2 linked regions of the Syntrophotalea carbinolica DSM 2380 genome follow. The protein of the gene in region 1 interacts with the protein of each later gene in a pairwise test. Links are inferred from orthologs where the notes say so. Each region holds a gene or a part of one and is shown on either strand. Other genes may lie near its edges.

The links.
Region 2: the proteins of leuS (region 1) and ligA interact in binary tests that used the Escherichia coli proteins (3 or more experiments, as listed by UniProt). The link is inferred for Syntrophotalea carbinolica DSM 2380 from one-to-one orthologs.

The regions. Positions count from the first base shown.
Region 1 is NC_007498.2:1,659,383-1,666,994, forward strand. What follows is about bases 1-3,113. They hold leuS (leucine--tRNA ligase), read left to right. Parts: upstream 1-335; coding sequence 336-2,891; downstream 2,892-3,113. Other genes in these bases: infA (translation initiation factor IF-1), read left to right, coding at 1-152; lptE (LptE family protein), read left to right, coding at 2,888-3,113. In the rest of the region: more of lptE, read left to right, coding at 3,114-3,400; holA (DNA polymerase III subunit delta), read left to right, coding at 3,424-4,416; rpsT (30S ribosomal protein S20), read right to left, coding at 4,473-4,736; murein biosynthesis integral membrane protein MurJ, read left to right, coding at 4,985-6,565; thrS (threonine--tRNA ligase), read left to right, coding at 6,866-7,612.
Region 2 is NC_007498.2:2,586,130-2,602,884, reverse strand. Bases 13,795-16,755 are described here. They hold ligA (NAD-dependent DNA ligase LigA), read right to left. Parts: upstream 16,303-16,755; coding sequence 14,287-16,302; downstream 13,795-14,286. Other genes in these bases: PCAR_RS12115 (HlyC/CorC family transporter), read left to right, coding at 16,463-16,755; PCAR_RS12125 (acylphosphatase), read right to left, coding at 14,012-14,290; rsmI (16S rRNA (cytidine(1402)-2'-O)-methyltransferase), read left to right, coding at 13,795-13,899. Outside these bases: purD (phosphoribosylamine--glycine ligase), read left to right, coding at 1-1,074; purE (5-(carboxyamino)imidazole ribonucleotide mutase), read left to right, coding at 1,193-1,711; cytochrome c biogenesis protein ResB, read left to right, coding at 1,817-3,190; c-type cytochrome biogenesis protein CcsB, read left to right, coding at 3,187-4,044; PCAR_RS12190 (tRNA1(Val) (adenine(37)-N6)-methyltransferase), read left to right, coding at 4,034-4,783; PCAR_RS12185 (DUF721 domain-containing protein), read right to left, coding at 4,791-5,297; ffh (signal recognition particle protein), read left to right, coding at 5,580-6,929; rpsP (30S ribosomal protein S16), read left to right, coding at 7,100-7,360; PCAR_RS12170 (KH domain-containing protein), read left to right, coding at 7,420-7,653; ribosome maturation factor RimM, read left to right, coding at 7,653-8,180; tRNA (guanosine(37)-N1)-methyltransferase TrmD, read left to right, coding at 8,180-8,923; PCAR_RS12155 (RNA methyltransferase), read left to right, coding at 8,924-9,481; rplS (50S ribosomal protein L19), read left to right, coding at 9,528-9,875; PCAR_RS12145 (ribonuclease HII), read left to right, coding at 9,962-10,591; PCAR_RS12140 (YraN family protein), read left to right, coding at 10,588-10,959; PCAR_RS12135 (NAD(+) synthase), read left to right, coding at 11,094-13,052; and 2 more genes. UniProt on the Escherichia coli protein: DNA ligase that catalyzes the formation of phosphodiester linkages between 5'-phosphoryl and 3'-hydroxyl groups in double-stranded DNA using NAD as a coenzyme and as the energy source for the reaction.

The sequences.
Region 1 (7,612 bases):
GCGTCAAACTTGACAACGGTCACACCATTTTGGCCCATATTTCAGGCAAGATGCGAAAGTTTTATATCCGCATCCTGCCCGGCGACAGGGTGACCGTGGAATTGTCCCCCTATGATCTGACGCGTGGACGCATTACTTATCGCGAAAAGTAATCAAGCGTTGGCGAATGTTTGGGGTGCAGTGAGCAATATGTGAATTGCATGCGGCCAGTTTATTCCTGAGATCATACGCTATGTTTGGAATGGACTGGCTTCGTAATTTTCGTGAATCATCGATACCGGCGTTGGCCGGTTTTGCTGTTTATATCGGTATCCGTGTGGATGCGGAGGGTTTTTATGGAAGAGCGTTACGACGCTGGTGGCATTGAAGGTAAATGGCAGAAACGTTGGGAGCAGGATCGGACCTTCAAGGCGAAGGAGAAGGATGCCCGAGAGAAGTATTATCTGCTGGAGATGTTTCCTTACCCTTCTGGGCGCATTCACATGGGCCATGTCCGCAATTACTCCATTGGCGATGTGGTCGCCCGGTTCAAGCGTTTGCAGGGGTATAACGTATTACACCCCATGGGCTGGGACGCGTTTGGCATGCCGGCTGAAAATGCGGCCATTCAACATAAAACCCATCCCGGCAAGTGGACCTACGAAAATATCGACAATATGCGCGCCCAGCTTAAGAAGATGGGGTTCTCCTACGACTGGGACCGTGAAGTGGCCACCTGCCATCCTGAATATTATCGCTGGGAGCAGTTAATCTTTCTCAAAATGCTTGAGAAGGGACTGGCTTATAAAAAAAGCTCCTTTGTCAACTGGTGTTCCGAGTGTCAGACGGTACTGGCCAATGAGCAGGTAGAAAATGATGCATGCTGGCGCTGCGGCACCGTTGTCGAGCAAAAAGAGCTTGAGCAGTGGTTTTTCAAAATTACCGATTACGCCCAGGAATTGCTGGACGATACCAGCAAGCTGAGCGGGTGGCCCGAACCTGTGTTGACCATGCAGCGCAACTGGATCGGTCGCTCTACCGGTTGCGAGATAGACTTCCCGGTGGCCGATTCCGATCTCAAGATCAAGGTGTTTACCACCCGTCAGGATACACTGTACGGTGCGACTTTCATGAGCCTTGCGGCGGAGCACCCCCTGGCCATGGAATTGGTGAGCGCTGAATGTAAGGCCGAGGTTGAGGCCTTCATTGCCAGGGTGCGTACTCAGGATAAGGCGAAACGTACCAGCGATGATTTCGTCAAAGAAGGGGTTTTTACCGGCTCCTATGGGATCAATCCTGTCAACGGACGACGTATCCCCATTTACCTGGCCAATTTTGTCCTGATGGATTACGGAACCGGTGCTGTCATGGCCGTTCCCACGCACGATCAGAGGGATTTCGATTTTGCCCGCAAATATGATATTCCCATGATCGTGGTCATTCAGCCCGAAGATCAAACCCTCGATCCGGCGACCATGACCGAGGCCTGGACTGCGCCGGGGGTGCTGGTCAACTCCGCACCTTTCGACGGTTTGGATAACGAGAGTGCCAAGGAAAAAATCGCTGCTCATCTCGAAGAGCAGGGCGTAGGTCGCAAGACCGTTAATTATCGTTTGCGCGATTGGGGCGTCTCACGGCAGCGTTACTGGGGGACGCCAATACCTATCATATATTGTCCTGCCTGCGGCATCGTTCCCGTGCCTGAAGAGGATTTGCCCGTCTTGCTGCCGATGGATGTCGAGATCAGCGGTGAAGGCGGCAGCCCCCTGGCACGCCATCAGGAATTTTTAAAGGTTACCTGTCCTACCTGTGGTGGGGATGCCCGCCGGGAAACGGATACCTTCGATACTTTCGTGGAAAGTTCCTGGTATTTTGCCCGTTACACATGTCCGCGTTTCGAACAGGGTCCGGTGGATCGCGCCACTGTCGACCATTGGCTGCCTGTCGATCAGTACATTGGTGGAATCGAGCATGCTGTCATGCATCTGCTCTACGCACGTTTCTTTACCAAGGTGATGCGCGATCTGGGCATGATGGCGCATGACGAACCTTTTAAAAATCTCCTTACCCAGGGGATGGTCTGCATGGAGACGGCGTCGTGTCCGGAGCATGGATGGCTTTTCCCTGAGCAGGTGGTCGAAGGCAAGTGTGTTTTGTGCGGTGCCACCGCTCAAACCGGTCGCAACGAGAAAATGAGTAAATCCAAGAAAAATGTTGTCGATCCGGATAAACTTATCCTCAGCTATGGGGCCGATACGGCACGTCTTTTCTCCTTGTTTGCCGCACCGCCGGAAAAAGATCTGGAGTGGAACGAACAGGGCGTCGAAGGATGTTACCGCTTCCTGCACCGCGTCTGGCGGGCGGTATATGATAATCTGGAGATGATTTCCGGGGTGGCTGTACCGGCCTCGGTCGATGGTGCAGCCCGGAATTTACGCCGCCAGGTGCACGCGACCATCAAGAAGGTTACCGGGGATATCGATGGTCGCTTTCACTTCAATACGGCTATCGCCTCAGTCATGGAGCTGGTCAATGCCATCTATGGTTTCGAGGCCAAAGCTCAATATCCCGGTGTCATGCGCGAAGCACTGGAAGCTACGGTAAGATTGCTTGCGCCTTTTGTTCCGCATGTTTGTGAAGAACTGTGGGCCTGCCTCGGTCATGAGGGCGGTCTCGAAGCTGCCGGCTGGCCTGCCTGGGACGAAGAGGCGTTGGTCGAAGATGAAAAAACGATTGTTGTGCAGGTTAACGGTAAGGTTCGCGGAAAGCTGACCATTGCAGCCGATGCCGATAACGACACGGTGCAGCAGGCGGCTTTGAAGGCAGATAACGTGGTTCGTTTTCTGGAGGGTAAAACAGTGCGAAAAGTGGTTGTGGTTCCCGGCCGTCTGGTGAACATCGTCGTATCATGACAGCGCGTGTACTGATCGTCCTATTGCTGGCATTGAGCCTTTGGGGCTGCGGCTATCATCTGCAGGATAAAGACGCGGCGCTGCCGGGCGGGGTCCGCTATGTGTATGTCGGTATCCTGCATAACGGCACTTATGAGCCTTTTTTGGAAAATGCCGTATCCAATGCCTTGATCGATCGACTGGTAAGGAGTCCGGGAGTTGAACTGGTGGGCAAACCGGACAGGGCCGATGCGATTTTAACCGGAAACATTGTGGGATATAGCAATAAATCCCTGTCATACAATGGTAACGACAATATCGCCGAATATCGTTCGCGTTTGACCGTAGAGGTTGCCTTGCGACATGCCGACACCGCCCAGATTCTCTGGAAGGGGCGCTCGAGCTGGACCGAGGATTACGCGGCCAATGCCGACAAGTCCCTTGAGGATGATCGCGAGTCGGCAGCCGTTGAGGTCATCGCGCAGCGTCTGGCGGATGAGCTCTATGCTCGCATGGCGGACGATTTTTGACCGGGACTCGAAAGGGTGGGGCCGTGACGCCTGGGGAATTAAAGAAGCGGATACGCGACAAGACTCTGCCGGCTTTGCTGTTTCTTTATGGCGAAGAGACATTTTTTGTCGAGCGCAGCCTGCGTCAAATTATCGATGCGACCATTCCCGTCGAAGCACGCGATTTCAACCTGCAGATTTTTCATGGCAAGGACAGTCGAGCCGTGTCCATTTTGGACACGGCTCGTACGTTGCCCGTTTTCAGCCCCATCCGGTTGGTGGTCGTGCGCGATACGCAGGATGTGCCGGCGGCGGAACTTGAGCAGATTATTCCTTATCTCAGCGATGCCGTACCCGAAACCATACTGGTTTTTACCGGTAATAAAATTGACGGGCGCCGCAAGTTCTACCAGGTTTTTAAGAAATTCGGCGCATTGGTCGAGTTTAAAAAACTTTACGATAACCAGATACCTTCTTTCGTTACCGACCAGTCCCAAGATCTCGGATTCGATTTTACCGAAGAGGCTCTGGCGTTGTTTTGCAAAAGGGTCGGATCGCATCTCCAGGAAATCCATGGCGAGTTAAGCAAGTTGCTTAATTTCCTCGGCGGACGGCGCGTGGCGGAAGTTGCCGATGTCATGACCGTAGTGTCTGACAGTCGGGTCGATAGCGTTTTCGATTTGAGCGATGCTCTCGGTAAAAGGGACGTGGGGGAAGCATTAAGGCTGTTACATCGGCTTCTGGCCGAAGGGATCGCGCCGTTGTTGATTCTGGCCATGATTACCCGACATTTTCGTCAACTGTGGAAGGCTCATGAGCTGTTGCAGCAGCGTGTCGCGGAAAAGGATATGGCACGTCGTATCGGTATCAATCCGTATTTTGTGAGTGGTTTGGTTGCCCAGGCACGTCGTTTCCCGGGGCATGGTTTCCGGGGGATTTTTGAAGCCTTGCTGGAAACGGATCTCGCTTTGAAATCAACGGGATCGTCGCCATCGGTGGTGCTTGAATCTCTGGTTTTACGATTGGCGGCGAAGTAGGTTAATAAAAAAGGGGCCTTGAAGGCCCCTTTTTGCTTTGCTTTTCAAAAGTGTTCTCAGCCCACGGTGTTGACAAGCTTTACCAGACGCGAAATCTTGCGGCTGGCGGTCGCTTTATGAATAACACCTTTGGTGGCGGCTTTGTCGATATAAGGCACAGCGCGGTCCAGCGCCGTTTTGGCCTCTTCCTGATTGCCGCTGGCTGCGGCAACACGCACCATTTTTACCAAGCTGCGCATGGTGCTGCGGATATGGGTATTGCGTGCATTACGTACTGCCGCTTGACGATTTCTTTTGAGAGCGGATTTGTGGTTAGCCAAGGTGTTCCTCCGATTTGATAGTTTGTTTTTCCCAGCGAAGCCATCGATTGTTGCGTAATCATTCAGGCTGCGCGTTGATATGCATAACTTGCAGCGAACTTATAACACTGGTCGATGGATTAGTCAAGTTAGGTAATATTAATAACCTCTTCGAAAACAACGCAAATCCAGCATGTTAGCGTTGAACGATTGGGGATTAAAAAATAATAATCCCTCCATGGGGGTTTTCTGGAGCAGGTTGGGACAATATGGGCAACACGAGGGAACAAAAGGAAATCACCAGGGCGACCGGTGTCATGGGGTTTGCAACCAGTTTGAGTCGAGTCTTCGGATTGGTGCGAGATATGGTCGTTGCCCGCATGTTTGGTGCCGGATTCGGTGCGGACGCCTTTTTTATGGCTTTCACCATTCCCAACCTTTTGCGGCGGTTTTTTGCCGAAGGGTCTCTTACCGCAGCGTTTGTTCCGACTTTCTCACGGGTTTATCTCGATCAGGGCGAGGCGGAGAGCAGGCGCGTGGCAAATATCTGCTGGACCCTGTTGCTGTTGATCATGGCCGCTGTAACCTTGTGCGGCATTCTGGCATCCCCATGGATCGTGCGTTTGATCGGCTACGGTTTCGGTGCCATTCCCGGGAAACTCGCACTGACCGATTTCCTCAATCGGCTGATGTTCCCCTATATCTTCTTCGTAAGTCTGCTCGCCCTTGTCACCGGCATTTTAAATGTGTTGGGTCACTATTTCTGGCCTTCCGTTTCTCCGGTGCTTCTGAATCTGGCCATGATTCTGTCGGCCTACTTTTTAGCGGATTATTTCCAGACTCCAGTGGTCGCCCTGGCCATTGGCGTGTTGGTTGGCGGATTGTTGCAATTGGCCATACAGATTCCCGTGTTGAGAAGATACGGTTATCGGTTTCGGTTCGATTTCCATTTCAGGCATCCGGCTGTTCGTCAGGTTGCACGGTTGATGTTGCCGGGAATCGCCGGGGTGGCTATTTATCAAATCAATATTGTGGTGACGCGACTGTTGGCCTCGTTTTTACCCGAAGGCAGCGTATCCTATCTGTATTTCGGGCAACGACTGTTCGAGTTTCCCCAGGGGATCTTTGTGGTTTCCCTGGCTCAGGCGGTGTTGCCGGCCATGAGCCGTCAAGTGGCGCTTGGTGACGATGTGGGTTTTAAGGACTCCCTGCGTTATGCTCTTGTGCTGATTGCTTTGGTTACCTTGCCGGCTGCGGTAGGGCTGGTACTTTGCGCGATTCCTGTCTACAGCCTGTTTTTCATGCATGGTGCCTTTAATTATGAAGATGTCCGGCAGTCGGCTGTGGTGTTGGCCGCTTATGCGCCAGGTCTGTTGTTTGCCGGGGTAAGTCGCGTGGTTGTGCCGAGTTTTTACGCCATGGGCGATACCAGAACACCGGTCTGGATATCCTTTTGGACGTTGCTGGTGAATGCGGGGCTGGGGGTTTTGCTCATGCAACCGTATGCCCATGTTGGTTTGGCGTGTGCTTTAACCCTTGCCAGTATTTTTAATTGCTCGGTGTTGTTGTTCATCTTGCGACAAAAGCTGGGGTCGCTTGGATTGAAGTACGTTCTGGGTTCCATGCTGCGGATTCTGCCGGGTACCCTGGTTATGGCGGGTTTTGTTTACGAGGTGCTGCAACATGCATCGTGGGGCCAGGCCGGATCTTTCTGGTTTAAAATAGCCTTGCTCGGGTTTGCCGTTGCCGGCGGCGGGTCGATCTTTGCCGTAGGCTGTGTTGCCATGCGGGTGCCGGAAGCGGCCCAGGCATACAGTCTGCTTAAACGGAAGCTCGGTTGGGGCACATGATTGTCGTCCGGACGGCGAAGGTTTTATTGGCCTCTGGCTCGAGGATGCGGACGAATTTTATCTGGCTCAGGATTTTTTTTACTGTTATCATGGAAAAAATGTTGACACGCATGCCCGCGTTTTGATATTACTTTGCCCCGTCGCTGATTTGTAGGCACGTAGCTCAGTGGGAGAGCACTACCTTGACACGGTAGGGGTCGGCGGTTCAATCCCGCCCGTGCCTACCATATTCTACAAACTGCGCGCAATCACGAGGCATCTTCGGATGCCTCTTTTTGTTCGCGGAGAAAGTGGGTGGTCATGATTCAGATCGAATTGCCGGACGGATCTATTAAGGAATTTTCTGAAACGACCACTCCTGGTGACATCGCAGCCGGTATCGGATCCGGTCTCGCGCGCCAGGCGGTGGCTGCACGATTTAACGATCGTATGGTCGATCTGTGCACCCCGATTACGGAAAGCGGCCGTCTTGAAATTATCACCCTGAATTCTCCGCAGGGACTTGAGGTCTATCGGCATACCGCCGCACATCTTATGGCCCATGCGGTCAAGGATCTTTACGGTGACCGGGTTCAGGTTACCATCGGTCCGGCTGTCGAAAACGGTTTCTATTACGATTTTTACTGTGAAGACCATGCATTCTCTCCGGACGATTTCGAAAAAATCGAGAAGCGGATGCAGGAACTGGTCAAGGCCAACCTGCCCATTGAGCGGGAGGAGGTTTCGCGGGACAGTGCCATTGCCCTGTTTCGGGAGCTTGGAGAGCATTACAAAGTCGAATTGATAGAGGACTTGGATGCGCCGACCGTCTCGCTCTACCGCCAGGGCGATTTCGTCGATTTGTGCCGTGGTCCGCATTTGCCCTCCACCGGCAGAATCAAGGCATTCAAGCTGACCAGTGTGGCTGGTGCGTATTGGCGTGGCAGCGAGAAGAATGCCATGTTGCAGCGCATCTATGCGACGGCCTTTCCCGATAAAAAAGAACTCCGCACCTATCTGAACAAGCTGGAAGAAGCTCGCAAGCGCGATCATCGGCGTATCGGACGC
Region 2 (16,755 bases), 930 kb from region 1 along the record:
GTTGTCGGTCCGGAGCTGCCTCTGACCCTGGGGGTGGTGGATCGGTTTCGCGCCGCCGGCCTGACCATCTTCGGCGCAACCCGTGATGCTGCCCAGATCGAGGGGAGCAAGAGTTTCTGCAAGGATCTGATGGCCAAATACGGCGTGCCGACAGCTTCTTACGGTACTTTTACCGATTGCGATGAGGCCGTGGCTTTCATTAAACAGCAGGGTGCTCCCATTGTGGTCAAAGCCGACGGTCTTGCCGCCGGCAAGGGGGTTATTCTGGCGGATACCGTGGAGCAGGCTGTTGCCGCGGTTGAGTCGATTCTGTGTGAGGGGGCGTTCGGCAGTGCCGGTGCCCGTGTGGTGATCGAAGAGTTTCTGGAGGGTGAGGAAGCATCCTTCCTGGCCTTTACCGATGGTGAGCGCATTGTGCCGTTGGCTTCATCCCAGGATCACAAAGCGGCCTACGACGGCGATACCGGGCCGAATACCGGCGGCATGGGGGCTTATTCGCCCGCGCCTGTGGTAACCCCGGAGATTCACGATAAAATCATCGAGCAGGTACTCAAACCGACCATTGCCGGGATGGCTGCAGAGGGCTGTGCGTATAGCAGTATTTTGTATGCCGGCCTGATGATCAAGGACGGCGAGCTGAAAGTGCTTGAGTTCAATGCCCGTTTCGGCGACCCCGAAACTCAACCGCTGCTGGCGCGTCTCAAGTCGGATATCGTTCCGGTGTTGCTGGCCTGTGCGCGCGGCGATCTGTCCGGTGTTGAACTCGAATGGCATGACAAGGCCGCGGTCTGCGTTGTTATGGCTTCAGGAGGCTATCCGGGCGATTATGCCAAGGGGCATGCCATCGATGGGCTTGATGCCGCAGCCGGCATCGAGGATTTGGTGGTATTTCACGCCGGTACAACATTGCAGGATGACAGCATTGTTACCGCCGGGGGGCGCGTACTCGGTGTGACCGGGCTCGGCACCACCGTAGCGGAAGCTATCGAGCGCGCCTACCAGGGAGTCAAGACCATCAACTGGAAGGATGTTCATTATCGAAGCGATATCGGTCGCAAGGCGCTGAACCGGTAAGCGATAGCAGGAGCGGTTTTAATCCGCTTTATGGGACCGGTAGTTCCTACGGCCGCTTCGAGTTCAGTGGTTCCAAATTTTTAGCTTTTACATCAATGAGTTTGCAGGAGACTTTATTATGAATGACAAGCCGCTGGTTGGGATCCTCATGGGCAGCGACAGCGACTACGATATCATGGTCGAAGCAGCCCGCGCTCTGCAGCGTTTTGACATCCCTTTTGAGATGACGGTATCAAGCGCGCATCGTTCTCCCCAGCGTACGGCCGAATATTCCCGCACTGCCCGCCAGCGCGGGGTGCGGGTGCTGATTGTCGGTGCCGGCGCCGCAGCGCATCTGGCCGGCGTTGTCGCCGCCGAGTCGACGCTGCCGGTGATCGGGGTGCCGATCGACGCTTCGGCTCTCAAAGGGCTTGATGCTCTGCTGGCGACCGTGCAGATGCCTGCCGGCATCCCGGTGGCGACTATGGCCATCGGCAAGGCCGGGGCGCGCAATGCAGGCATTTTTGCCGCACAGATCATTGCCGGCAGCGATCCGGTTATGATCGAAAAGCTCGAAACATTCAAACAGGAACTCGCTGCCGGTGTCGAGGCTAAAGCCGAGGCGCTGCAGGAGCGTCTGGTGCGCGACGGGTTTTGATACCCGATCCGGTCTGAAGGGCTGCCATGCGGTAATAGCCGGATGGCGGCCCCCTGGTTCCGGCGCAACCCTTCGAACCTACCGTGTCGCAGGACAGGAGCGATCATGTCTTCCGGAACTTCCTCACCCTTGCATGTGGTCCTGTGGAACGGCCTGCGTTCCCTGAAACTCACCCTTGTTTCACTGTTCCTGCTGGCCGGCAGTTCCGTTCTCGGGACCCTGTTGCCGCAGAACCTTCCCCTTGCTGAATATCATCAGCGCCTTGGCCCTGTCGCCGTTCGTATTATCCGCATCTTGCAGCTTGATAACATGTATCATTCCTGGTGGTTTTACGGACTGCTGGGGCTGTTCGCGCTCAACCTTTCGGCCTGTTCGGTTCATCGTCTGCCCGGAGTATGGAGGCAGATCTTCTGCCCGCAGTTGATGCCTGAGGATCGCTGGCTGCAGAGTCGTCCCCTGCACTGCAACTGGTTGGATTCACGATGTCCCGAGGTGGTGACGCGGCGATTGTCGGAGGTGCTGCGGGGGCGGTTCGGCACAGTACGCCGCAGTCAAAAGGATGGTACCGTCTGGTTGTTTGTTCAACGTCATTCCTGGGCGCGGCTTGGTGCCTACGTTACCCATCTTGCGATTTTGATCATATTGCTCGGCGGTGTGGTTGGCGGTAAGTGGGGCTATCGCGGTTATCTGACCATTGCCGAAGGGCAGGCCGTCGCTCATCTGCCCTTGGTGGGAGGGGAGGGCGTGAGGCCGCTGGGGTTCAGTGTGCGCTGCGACCAATTTGTCATCGACTATTATGCTAACGGCTATCAGCCACGTGAATTCCGCAGTCTGCTGACTATTCTTGAAGACGGGCGAGAGGTACCCGGGCATGTGCGGGTTCCGGTACGGGTTAATCATCCCTTGCGTTATCGCGGATTGACCTTCTATCAGTCCGGCTACGATACGGATGCCGGTCTGTTGCGTTTTTCCGTGACCCCCAGGGGGGGCGGCGAGCCTTTTGATCTGATGGTCGTTTACGGTCAGTCCGTTTTGTTGCCGGACGGTACCGCTTTGGCCGTTGCCGGTTACATTTCCGATTTTGAAGGAAAAGGGCCGGCGGCAGGCCTTGAACTGACCTCTCCCGACGGTCAACGCGGGCGTGCCATGGCGTTTCAGGATCCCGACTTGTTAATGGGGGAAGCTCAGGCGCCGTACGTGTTTAGGTTGCTGTCCATCGAGCCGTGTCGGTATACCGGTCTTCAGGTCAGTCGTGATCCTGGGGTGCCGCTGGTCTGGTTGGGGTGCCTGCTGTTGGTGGTTGGAACCCTGGCAGCTTTTTATTTTTCCCATCAGCGACTCTGGTTGCGTTTGCAGGGTGATGCCGGGGGAACCCGGGTACTTATGGCCGGACACGCCCACCGCCAGCAGGGTGCTTTCTCCGGACGATTTGAAGTTTTGTGCCAAGAGTTTCGGAATCTTTCCAAGGAACAGCCATGACCAGCTTTCATTTGCTCAGTGGGGCCACCAGCGCCTATTTTATAGCATTTTGGTTGATGGTCGCCTATGCCGGATTGCGTCGCGAAGGGTTGGGGCGCGCCGGTATCGGTCTGACCTGGCTGGGACTGGTCTGCCATGGTGCCGGCATCGGTTTGCGTTGGTATGAGTCGTACCAGTTGCCGGGCGGAGTCGGTCATGCGCCCTTTGCAAATTTTTACGAGTCCGTGGTCTTCTTCGGATGGGCCATCGTGCTGGCTTATCTGTTGCTCGATATCAGGATGCGCCGGCGCGTACTTGGCGTGTTTGCGCTGCCGCTTGCCCTGGTTTGCATGGGGTGGGCCCAGTTGTCAGGGCGTGATGCCATAGAGCCCCTTATGCCGGCACTGCGCAGTCGCTGGTTAACCTACCATGTGATCAGCTGTTTTCTGGCTTATGGCGCGTTTGCCATGTCCTTTTGCGTTTCGGTGATGTATTTGCTGAAAGCGCGGAGCCACGATGCTGCCTGTCGTTCTTCGAGGTGGCAAGGGTTTCTGGGCCTGTTCCCCTCGCCGGCCACGCTGGATGATGTCAATTATCGCGCGGTGGCCATCGGTTTTCCCATATGGACCGTCGGTATCGTTACCGGCGCCGCCTGGGCCAACTATGCCTGGGGGCGTTACTGGAGCTGGGATCCGAAGGAAACCTGGAGTCTCATCGTCTGGTTTATCTATGCCGCTTTTCTGCATGCCCGGCTGACTCGCGGCTGGAGCGGCCGCGCCACGGCCTGGTTGGCCATCGGCGGTTTTGCCGCTACCCTGTTCTGTTATCTGGGCGTTAACCTGTTGTTGTCCGGTTTGCATTCCTATGGCAGTTGATATTCCCATACATCACGACGAAACCCTCGATGATCTGCGTCTTGGTGGACTCAAGATTCTTCAGAAAAAAGGTGGATACCGATTTTCTCTCGATCCGGTGTTGCTTTGCGCTTTTGCAGGATTCCAGGGGGTAGAGCGTATCTGCGACCTCGGTTGCGGTAGCGGTGTCATCCCGTTGATTCTGTCCCGCACCTCTGACGCCCGCAGGATCGTCGGGGTCGAAATTCAGGAGGAATCCGCCGATCGCGCCAGGCGCAGCGTGTTGCTTAATGGAGTGCAGGATCGGGTTGAAATCGTGCGGCGCGACGTGAGGTCTGTGCGCGAGGTGCTGGCTGCCGAATCGTGCCAGGTGGTCATGACCAATCCGCCATACCGTCGGCCGGGTACCGGACGCCTTGCCCCGGGTGATGAGCGGGCCAGAGCGCGTCACGAACTGCATGGCGGGCTGGACGATTTTTTAGCCTGCGCATCGTATCTGCTAGGTACCGGTGGTCGTTTTTTTATGGTTCACCTGGCTGAGCGCCTGACGGATGTGCTGGCAGGAATGAGACAGGCCGGTCTGGAACCGAAACGTTTGCGTTGCGTGCATTCCCGGTATGGCGAGTCGGCACGGATGATTCTGGTCGAAGGTCGCCGTGGCGGTGCTCCGGGGTTGGCGTTGGAGGCGCCCCTGTTCGTGTATGACAAGAGCGGCAAAGGGTATTCCGAGGAGGTTCTGGGGTTCTACGGGGAAGACTGACGTCTTTTTATTTTTTGTCGGTTTTGGCTTTGCGGGCCTTGTCGAGGCGTGCCTGCATTTCCATCAGGTGGCGAAGATGCCGGCGTATCTCGTCATCGGCCAGCCCGGCGACGGTTTCTTCAATGTGCCGTTGTTCGCCTTCGCTCAGAGGTGCGTTTTGCCAGCTGCTTGGTAACGCGTGCTGTTCCGACTCGGTTCGGGATGTGCCGGTTCGCCCATGACGCAAAAACAGGTCGTCGATGAGATGCTCACCCAGCTGTTCATTGAGTTTTGCAAGAATGCGGGGTTTCATGAGCTGTAACTGTTGCATCCATACCGGGTGGTCGACGCGTACCTCGAGAATGGCGCCGCGCAGGCGCACCGGTTTGGCGCGGGCAGCGATTTGCGTTCCCACGACGGCTTCCCAGAACTGCCAGACGCGGTATCGGCTGAATTTGGTATCCATGCCGCGGGCTGACAGCCATTTTTGCAGAATATGTTGTACGCCGTCGATACCGGAACGTGAAGATCTCATGGGTGATGCTTCCAATTGAAAGGTTTGCTTGGGGTTCCGACGTCAGTCTAGCTTTCCCCGGTGCGGGTGTCAACGATGCATGCGCCGACTGCCTTTGGAGCTCGTTGTTACAGGGTGTGCCGGTTGTCTGCCGGCGACTCAGTGAATCGCTGGGTTGGTAACGCCAAAACTTGGCCGCATGAATAACCTGGGACGGTGTTTTCCCTTGACAACGGATGGGGGCTCTCCTATAGTTCGCATTTACGCTAGACGTGTTTTCACCGTACCGACAGGCTAATGACCATGTTTGACAATCTGACGGATAAACTCGATTCAGTCTTCAAAAAGCTGCGCGGGCAAGGGCGGCTTACCGAAGATAATATCAAGCAGAGCATGCGAGAAGTCCGCCTGGTGCTGCTTGAGGCAGATGTCAACTTTCGCGTGGTCAAGAACTTTGTAGCTACAGTGCGCGAGCGTGCTGTCGGTCAGGAAGTGCTTAAAAGCCTGAATCCGGCTCAACAGGTCATCAAGGTGGTACGCGATGAGCTGGGGCGTCTGATGGGCGAGGGCGAAGATAATAGCCTCGACCTGGCGGCCCGTCCACCCGTGCCGATCATGCTGTGCGGTTTGCAGGGCGCGGGGAAAACCACTTCCTGCGGGAAGCTGGCCCTGCAGTTACGCAGGCAAAAACGCAATCCCCTGCTGGTGCCGGCCGATGTTTATCGTCCGGCCGCGATCGAGCAGCTCAAGACGCTCGGCAAACAGCTGAATATCCCCGTGTTCGATTCCAATCCGGACGTCGATCCCGTAAAATTGTGCACGGACGCCAGGGAATTTGCAGAACTCAACGGTTACGACACCCTGATTCTGGACACCGCCGGTCGATTGCATGTCGACCAGGAACTGATGGCGGAGTTGCAGCGCATCAAGCAGGCTTTACAGCCGCGCGAGATTCTGTTTGTCGCTGACGCCATGACCGGTCAGGATGCTGTAAACGTTGCCGAGAGTTTCGACCAGCAACTCGATGTGACCGGCGTGATCCTGACGAAACTGGATGGCGATGCTCGTGGCGGCGCGGCTTTGTCGATTCGCGCTGTAACCGGCAAACCGATCAAGTTTGTAGGGCTGGGGGAAAAGCTCGATGCCCTGGAAGTGTTTCATGGCGATCGCATGGCGCAACGCATCCTCGGTATGGGGGACGTTCTGTCCCTGATCGAGAAGGCCGAAGCCGCTGTCGATAAGGAAGAAGCGCAGGCCATGGAGCAAAAGCTGCGCAAGGAAGGCTTCACGCTTGAGACCTTTCGCGATCAGCTTAAAACGATTAAAAAAATGGGTTCCATGGAATCTTTGCTGAAACTGATCCCCGGTGCCGGCAAAGCCATGAAGCAAATGGGCGGCATGCAGCTTCCCGACAAGGAACTCAAAAAGATCGAGGCCATTATCAATTCCATGACATCGGCTGAACGACGCGACCAGCGCATACTCAACGGGTCGCGACGTCTGCGCATCGCCAAAGGGAGCGGTACCACAGTTCAGGATGTCAATCAACTCATCAAGCGCTTTTCCGAAGCGCAGAAGATGATGAAGAAAATGCAGAAGCTCGGCCCCAAAGGCATGAAAAACCTTATGGGACGGGGCGGAATGCCTATGTAAAGCAGTTGTGACCGGTCGGTTCTGCCGGTCATTAACTACAGGCGAGCCGTTTCGGCGGCATCGCGCGGGCCAAAACGGCCCGCTTTTTAGTGGCTATTAAAAAGCAAAGAACCTAATATACTTTAACCACCATCGAAAAAACGTTTTGGAAACACCAGGAGGAATAACACATGTCGGTAAAAATCAGACTGGCTCGCGGCGGCGCCAAGAAAAAACCTTTCTACCAGGTCGTGGTAGCGGACGAACGGTTCCCGCGTGACGGTCGTTTCATCGAGCAACTTGGTCAATATGATCCCCGGCAAAATCCGTCGATGGTCACCTTGAAGGAAGATAAGACGCTTGAATGGTTGAATAAAGGTGCTCAGCCCACCGATACGGTTCGCCGTTTGCTGCGTACCCAGGGCGTCTGGGCCAAATTCAAGCAGGCGTAAGGCATCTGATGCCGAACCGGTGACCAGACGGGCCGCTTTTCTCCAAAGGACCGATGACTATGAAGGAGCTGATCGAATTCATCGCTAAATCCCTGGTAGAAAATCCTGACGCGGTTTCCGTTACAGAGGAACAAGGAGAAGACGGTAGTATTCTCCTGAAGCTCGCGGCAGCTCCCGAAGATATGGGGCGTATTATTGGCAAGCAGGGGCGGACCGCGAAAGCGATGCGCACCTTGCTTAATGCCAAAGCGACCCGTGAGGCTAAGCGGGCTTCTTTGCACATCATGGAGTAATGGTTCTGCAACAAAGCGATTTGCTGATTCTAGGGGTTGTTATCGGAACCCACGGGTTGCGTGGCGACCTCAAGATCCGCGGTAGTGACCAGGATTTTCCCTTGTTGTCCAAGATGCACCAGCTTGTCTTTCTGCGTGAAGGCGAGACGGTGCTGAAGTGCGCCCGTCGCAAGGCCGGCTGGTACAAGGGGCATCTTCTGTTGCAGATTGCCGGTTATAGAGATGTTCGTGCCGTTCAACATCTTGTTGGATGCGAGGTTGCCGTTCGTCGAGATGATGTTCCCGGGTTGCCTGCAGGTGAATACTACTGGTTTCAGCTTAAGGGCATGACCGCCGTTGACCGTCGGTTGGGTGCCCTCGGTTGCCTTGAGGATATTTTCACCACTGCGGCCCATGACATCTACGTGATTAACGGGGACTATGGCGAGGTTTTAGTGCCAGCCGTCAAGGCCTTTATTGCGGATGTCGATCTGGAGAGCAACCGTATATTGTTTGATCTGCCTGATGGGCTGGTTCAGGAAACCTGATGTTCTTTGATGTTTTGACGCTTTTTCCCGGAATGTTCGCTTCTCCCTTTGCCGATAGTATTATGGGCAAAGCGGTGAAACGGGGCCTTGTGCAGATCACAGCTCATCATTTGCGCGATTGGGCCGAAGGCAAGCACCAGATTACCGATGATGTTCCGTACGGCGGCGGCGAAGGGATGGTTCTAAAGCCGGAACCCGTTGCGCGGGCATTGCGAGACCTCCGGCAGCGGCGGCCGCACAGTCGCGTTCTGCTGATGACACCCCAGGGTAAGCCTTTCTGCCAGGAATCGGCACGGCAGCTTGCAGGTGAGGAGTCGCTTGTTTTTGTCTGCGGGCGCTACGAAGGCTTCGATGAGCGTATTCGCTCCATGGTTGACGACGAGTTCTCGCTCGGGGATTTCGTTCTGACCGGCGGTGAGCTGGCAGCTATGACGATTATCGATGCGGTGGGCCGTCTGGTGCCCGGCGTGCTCGGTAATCGTGACAGTGCAGCGAGCGATTCCTACAGTGACGGGTTGCTGGAGTACGCCCAATACACCCGGCCTGCAGAATTTGAGGGCATGAAGGTCCCTGATGTGCTGTTGTCCGGCAATCATGCCGCCATTGCGCGCTGGCGTCGACAGCAACAGCTGTTGCGTACCTGGCTTAGGCGTCCCGATCTTCTGGAGCGTGCCTGTCTTAGTGATGAAGATCGCCGCATGTTGCAGGAACTGCAGCGTCAAGCGGATAGCGGTGAACAGTAAATGAGTACGCCCGTGGCCGTTGCCTTGGTACATTACCCTATCGTGGATCGACGCGGCGATACGGTGAGTACGGCGGTTACCAATCTTGATCTGCACGATATCGCCCGTACCGCCAGAACGTATGGCGTCGATCGATTTTACGTTATTACGCCGGTCGTCGAACAGCAGACCCTGGTCCGGCGTATTCTTGCCCACTGGCACGAAGGACACGGCGCCGCATACAATCCTCACCGCGGCGAGGCGCTGTCCCTGATCAGGGTTGTCGCTTCCCTGGATGAGGCGCTTGCGGATTGGCGATCATTCGCCGGGCCAACCGCTGAGCCCGTGCTGACCGGCGCCTCGCGCACCGACGGGATCGGCGTGGACGCATGCAGGGCCTTGCTCGATAAGATTCCGCTGATGCTGGTGTTTGGTACCGGCTGGGGACTGGCACCGGAGCTTTTCGAGTGCGGCTGGAAGGTGCTCGAACCGATTCGGGGACGGGGCGTATATAACCATTTGCCGGTGCGTGCAGCCGCCGCGATCATACTTGATCGGCTGCTTGGCACGTCGGCCTAAAATCAAAATCACTGAATGCAAAGACTCGCTCTAGAGGAGGATGAGAATGAATATTATTGACCGTTTGGAAATGGAACAGATGAAGAAGGATATCCCTGCCTTCAAAGCCGGTGATACTCTCAGGGTCCACGTTAAAATCGTGGAAGGTGATAAGCGGCGTATCCAGGTTTTTCAAGGCGTTTGCATCAAGCGTCACAATAAAGGATTGGGTTCGACGTTTACCGTGCGCAAGATTTCCGATGGCATGGGTGTGGAGCGTGTTTTCCCTCTGCATTCACCCAATATCGACAAGATCGAAGTCATGATGGTCGGTCGTGTGCGTCGCGCCAAACTGTACTATCTGCGTAAACTGCAGGGCAAGGCTGCTCGTATTCGCGAGAAGCGTAGCCTCTAATCGTTTGTCATACCGCAAAAGCCCCGGTTGTTATGCCGGGGCTTTTGTTTTTTCGGCCCTGCCTGTTGCTCGATAGAGGGACCGTTATGCTCGAGCTTTTTCCTTCTGAAGATGTATCACCCCTGTACTTTGAACAACGCCTGAGCCGTCAGGGGTACCGCAGGATTGCCGGTATCGATGAAGCCGGTCGGGGTCCCTTGGCCGGGCCGGTGGTCGCCGCCGCTGTTGTTCTCCCGCCCGTATTCGATCTTCCCGGCCTGAACGATTCCAAAAAAATATCCGCCAAACTTCGCGAAAAGCTGTTTCCGCAGATCCGCCGACAGGCCCTCGATTACGGTATCGGACTCGCCAGTGCGCAGGAGGTTGATGGGCTCAACGTTCTGCAGGCGACTTTGTTGGCCATGCGGCGTGCCCTCGACCGCCTGGCCCAACCCGCCGATTATCTGCTGGTCGATGGCATTACCCCGGTGCCCTTGCCGCTACCGCAGAAAACCCTCAAGCAGGGGGATAGTCGATCCTTGTCTATCGCCGCCGCTTCGGTGCTGGCTAAAGTGGTGCGTGATCGTTTGATGACGACCTACGATGCGCGTTTTCCCGAATATGGATTTGCCGGACACAAGGGATATGGCAGTGCCGCGCACCGTGCAGCCATTGCGCGGTTGGGTCCCTGTCCGTTGCATCGCGCAACCTTTCGCGGCGTGCGAGAATACCTGTGACCTACCAACGCTTAAGCCTCGGACGTTGGGGCGAAGATATCGCTGCCGGGTATTTGCGGCGCCAGGGTATGAAGATTCTGGACCGCAACATACGTACCCCGGTCGGCGAGCTCGATATTGTTGCCCGGCACAAGCGCATGCTGATCTTCGTCGAAGTCAAAACTCGTCGCGGCATTTCCCACGGTTACCCGCAAGAAGCGGTCGGGGCCGCCAAACAACGTCAGATTCTGCGAGCCGCACAGTGGTATCTGGCCGAGCGTCGGTTGGATCGCCTGCAACCGCGTTTCGACGTGATTGCGGTGCGGAGACGGGGTGACGAGGCCGAGGTCGAACACTTTCCCGGTGCTTTTGATGTCGATGGCTGGTAGCCTGTATGTTCCGTCTGTGGGGAAACGGTTGGTTTTTTTCTCGTTAGGCGGTTAGAATGCCGGAGTTCGGAAAACTCAGCGATTTTCGGTGATACAGGGACTCTCTCTTGGAATGTAGAAAAGGATAGATTGTTATGGAAATTCGTATGGCATCCCATGGATTTGTCAGGATCGGCGTATGTACGCCGGCTACCAAGGTGGCGGATGTTGCCTATAACTGCGAACAAATCCGCAAGCTGGTCGCGGAGACTCCGGACTGTCGTTTCTTTCTGTTTCCCGAGTTGTGTCTTACCGCCTATACCTGTGCCGACCTCTTTTTTCAACCGCTGCTTGTGGATCAGGCGCGTAAGGCCATCGTTCAGTTGGCCGAGTTTACCGCTGAACATCGGGTGACCATGGTGGTCGGAGCGCCGATCGCTCATCGCGGCAGACTGTTCAATTGCGCGGTATTTCTGTCTGGGGGGCGGATTCTCGGGATTGTGCCTAAACGGTTTTTGCCCAATACCCAGGAGTTTTACGAAGAACGCTGGTTTTCCTCTGCTGCGGATCTGACCGCGACGGAGTTGATGTGGGACGGTGAATCTATTCCCTTTGGTAACGATCTGCTGTTTCGTGCCGAGGGACTGCCCGATTGTATGATCGGTATCGAAATTTGCGAGGATGTGTGGGTTGCCAATCCGCCCAGCGGGCAACTGGCTGTGGCTGGGGCCAATGTATTGTTGAATCTTTCGGCTAGCCCTGAATTGCTGGGCAAGATGGAATATCGTCGCGCCCTGGTGCAGAACCAGTCGGCACGTTGTCTTGCCGCTTATGTCTATGCTTCCTCCGGCCCCGGTGAATCAAGTACCGATCTGGTGTTTTCCGGACATTCACTGATCGCGGAGAACGGTACCATTTTGGCCGAAACGGAACGTTTCCGGTTTGACAGCCAGATCGCAGTGGCGGATGTCGATATTGAGCGGTTGGTCAACGAACGTTTCAAAAACAACAGTTACGGAGGGGCCCGGTCGGATGCCTCGTATCGGGTTATCGACTTTCTTCTGACCGATGTGACTACCGAGCGACTGCGGCGGCCTGTCGCCGCCACACCCTTTGTGCCGCCGGTCGAGGAAGAGCGGGCCCATCGTTGTCATGAAATTTTCGAGATTCAGACCACCGGGCTGGCCAAGCGCTTGCTGCACACCGGCGCCAAGCGTGTCGTTATCGGCATATCCGGCGGTCTCGATTCGACCCTGGCTTTGTTGGTGACGGTCAAAGCCTTCGATAAATTGGGCTATGACCGTTCGGGTATCGAGACCATTACCATGCCCGGTTTCGGAACCACGCAACGTACCCGCGGCAATGCCGAACGTCTGGCGGAATTGCTTGGGACCGGATTGCGGGTGATCTCCATCGATGCTGCGGTGCGCCAACACTTTGCCGATATCGGGCATGACGAGACGGTGCACGATATTACCTATGAAAACTCCCAGGCCCGCGAACGTACCCAGATCCTGATGAATGTCGCCAATCAGGTCGGAGGCCTGCTTATCGGCACCGGCGATCTGTCGGAACTGGCCCTGGGGTGGTGTACCTACAACGGCGATCATATGTCCATGTATGCAGTCAATACCGGCGTACCCAAGACCCTGGTGCGTTACCTGGTGGCCTGGTGTGCGGATGCGGAATTCTCCGGCGATATCTCCGCCATTCTGCACGATGTCTGCGATACCCCCGTGTCGCCGGAATTGCTGCCTCCGCATGAAAACGGTGAAATCAAGCAGCGTACCGAGGATAAGGTTGGCCCTTATCTGCTGCACGATTTCTACCTCTATCATGTGGTGCGCCTGCAGCATCGGCCGTCGAAAATTTTTTTCCTGGCTCGTCAGGCGTTTGGCGATCAGTTCACCGCCAGGGAAATTCTGCATTGGTTGCAGACCTTTTATCGGCGTTTTTTCTCCCAGCAGTTCAAACGCTCCTGTCTGCCCGATGGACCTAAGGTCGGTAGCGTCGTGCTTTCGCCGCGCGGTGACTGGCGTATGCCCAGTGATGCCAATGCAGCTGTGTGGCTTAACGATTTGAAGCAGCTTGAAGGAGTGGTGGGTGAAGAATGAAGCCGTGAATCCCGGGGTTCTTTATCTGGTGGCGACGCCCATCGGAAACCTGGAGGATCTGACCTTTAGAGCCTTACGCGTGCTGAAGGAAGTTGACCTGGTAGCTGCCGAGGATACGCGTCACAGCCGCAAGTTGTTCAGCCATTACGGCATAACCACCGCTCTGACGTCCTATTTCGCTCACAATGAGAGTGTCAAGGGGGAGCGCATTCTGGAAATGTTGCGGCAAGGAAAATCGGTAGCCTTGATTACCGATGCCGGAACGCCGGCCATTTCCGATCCCGGATTTTTGCTGGTGCGGGCCTGCCGCGACGAAGATCTGCCGGTCACCGCGGTGCCGGGGGCTTCCGCCGTGATCGCCGGTCTTTCCGTGGCCGGCCTGCCGACGGAGCGCTTTGCCTTTGAGGGGTTTATCCCACCCAAAAGCACGGCGCGACGCAAACTGTTCAAAACCCTGAGTGCGGAGAAGCGTACCCTTGTTTTTTATGAGGCGCCCCATCGTCTGGTGGCCTGTCTGGCCGACCTGATGGAGGAACTCGGCGACGAACGGGAGATCGCGGTGGTTCGCGAATTAACCAAGCTGCACGAAGAGGTTTTTCGCGGTACCGCCAGCGAAGCTCTTGCGCATTTCGCGCAGGGCAGGGTACGCGGCGAGATCGTGCTGCTGGTAGGGCCGGCTCCCGAGGAACAGCAGCAGGAGACGGTACAGGAGGCGTTGCTTCGATGGCGCAGGGATACCGACCTGCCCATGCGCCAGATTGTCAAGGAGGTGGCCCGGCAGTTCGGACTGCCTGGCAGTGACGTGTATAAGGAAAGCCTTAAGTTGCGAGATGAAGATCAGGCGTAACACCGCTTCTTACCCTTGGTGTTCCTCATTTTCGATATCCATCGAGACCTTTGTGTCCTTGCTGCTGAAAGCAGGAATGGTTATCTTGACCAGACCGCAGCAGGGACCGCGTTCAGAATCTTACCTCGAAGCGCTCGAAAACGCCTTCGACGATTTCCCGCTGAATGGTCAGCCCTGCAACCTTGCTGGCCGGGGGCCCTTTTTTGAGCGCAGCCAGCCATTCTTCCACCTGTTGTCGGGGGCCTTCCGCAACGGCCTCGACGCATCCATCCTCCAGGTTTCGCACCCAGCCGGTCAGCTCGAGGCTGATGGCTGTTTTGTAGGTGAAGTGGCGAAATCCGACCCCTTGCACGCGACCGTTTACTTTGACCTTTACCCGTATCGGTTTCATGCCTCCTCCAGTGTGTCGATCATCTGCAGGAACTCTTCTTCGCTGAGAATCTGGATGTTGAGTTGACGAGCCTTTTCCAGCTTGCTGCCAGCGGCTTCACCGGCAACCACGCAGTCAGTTTTTTTGCTGACGGAACCGCTGGCGCGTCCACCCAACCGTTCCACCATTTCCTGCGCCTGTTTGCGTGAGAAACGGGTCAGGCTACCGGTAAATACGAAGGACTTGCCAGTCAGGGGGCCGCCGCTGCGCTTCTCTTCCGCTTGCGGTGCAACCCCGGCGCGTTGCAGAGCAGCGAGAATCTCGCGGTTGCGCGATTTGGCAAAAAAATCGGTGACGCTGTCGGCGACCTGGGGACCGATCTCGTGTATGGCCAGCAGTTCCTCGCGGGTGGCGTGCGACAAGGCATCCAGAGAGCCGAACTGCCGGGCCAACAGACTGGCCAGGTGTTCCCCCACGTGGCGAATGCCCAGGGCAAAAAGGAAGCGACCCAAAGGGCGGGTTTTGCTTGCGGCGATGGCGGTCAACAGTTTTTCCGCCGATTTGTCCGCCAGGCGTTCGCAAAGCAACAGGTCTTCTTTGGTAAGATGGTAAAGATCCGCCACACTCTTGATGAGCTCCCGTTTCAGCAGTTGCTCGATGGTGCGTTCACCGAGGCCATCGATATCCATGGCGCGACGGGCGACGAAATGTTTAATCGATTCGCGCAGGCGCGCCGGGCAGGACATTTCCTGGCAACGCGGCACCACTTCACCTTCGAGCTTGACCACCGGTCCGCCGCAAGCCGGGCAGCTTTGCGGTAGGGGCACGCTGCGCTCTTGGCCGTTACGGTGTTCCGTCAGTACCTTGACGACATCGGGGATGACGTCGCCGGCGCGCTCGACAACCACCGTGTCGCCTATCAGAACGTCGAGGCGCGCGATTTCATCCCAGTTGTGCAGACTGGCGCGCGATACCGTGACACCGCTGACCTCAACGGGTTTCAGTTGCGCCACCGGCGTTATGGCACCGGTACGCCCGACTTGCAGCACGATATCTTCAACCACAGTAACCGCTTGACGGGGGGGGAACTTGCAGGCAATGGCCCAGCGGGGGGTACGGGTTTTTTCCCCCAATTCGCGTTGCAGGGCCAGATCGTCGACTTTGACCACCATGCCATCGATCTCGTAGGGGAGTTCGTCTCGGCGCTGTTGCAGCTGACGGAAATAGTCCGTGACTTGTTCGATGCCTTCAAGGGTGCGCGAGTGTTCCAGATTGACGCGCAGTCCCCACCGATGCATGCACTTCAGCAATGAGTGGTGGCTGGCGGGATGTTCTCCGGAAAGCTGGCCGATGCCGTAGCAGAATATTTTCAGTGGTCGCTTGGCGGTGACTGCGGAGTCGAGTTGGCGCAGACTGCCGGCGGCGGCGTTGCGCGGGTTGGCAAATACCTGTAAGCCTTCTTCCTCGCGCTCATGGTTAAGTTTTTGAAAGTCGTCCAGGTCGATATAGACCTCGCCGCGAACTTCCAGAAGCGCAGGCGCTTCGCCGCTCAGTACCAGAGGTATGGAGGGGATCGTGCGCAGGTTTTCGGTGATGCCCTCGCCGGTGGTCCCGTCGCCGCGGGTGGATCCGACGGAGAGGATTCCGTCTCTATAGACCAATTCGACCGCTACCCCATCCATTTTTAGCTCGCAAACGTACCGCACCGGTGCATCGCTGGCCAGAAGTTTCCGGATGCGGGCGTCGAAGTCATAAAGTTCATCTTCGGTCAGAGCGTTTTCCAGGGACAGCATGGGGCGGCTGTGGGGTACTGGCGTGAATTGCGACAGAGGCGAAGCGCCTACGCGCAGGGACGGCGAAGCGGCCGTCACCAGCTCGGGATACGCTTTTTCCAACTCAAGCAGTTCCCGAAACAGGCGGTCGTATTCCGCGTCGGTTATTTCAGGGCGATCATAGGTGTAGTAAAGCCTGCTGTGGCGATGCAGTTCGTCACACAGTTGTTGATAACGGCGGATTCGTTGTGCCTTGTCCATAAATACCTCGCAGGTGGCGTTGCTTGGCAGGTTTAACTGCAGAGCGCTTATAGCACAGCGCGAAGTGTATTTCAAACCTGTCAATTGTAATCCGGGCAGGCATGAGGTAGAATCGCAAAACTTTTTATGTACGAATATTCATAGTGTGGAAAGGTTATGAATGCAAGATTCAATTCTCTATGTCGGCGGCCTGACTTTGCTGTTATTCATGTCGGCTTTTTTCTCCGGTTCGGAAACAGCGCTGCTGTCTCTGGATTCTCTGCGGGTCAAATACCTGGTACACAAAAAGAAACGCGGTGCCAAGCAACTTGAACTGGTTCTCAGCCGGCCGGACAATCTGCTGGGCGCCATTCTGGTGGGAAATAATCTTGTCAATATCGCCGCGTCGGTGTTTGCCACGACCTTTTTCGTCAAGCTGTTCGGTGCGCGCGGCGAGCTCATGACCATCGTTAT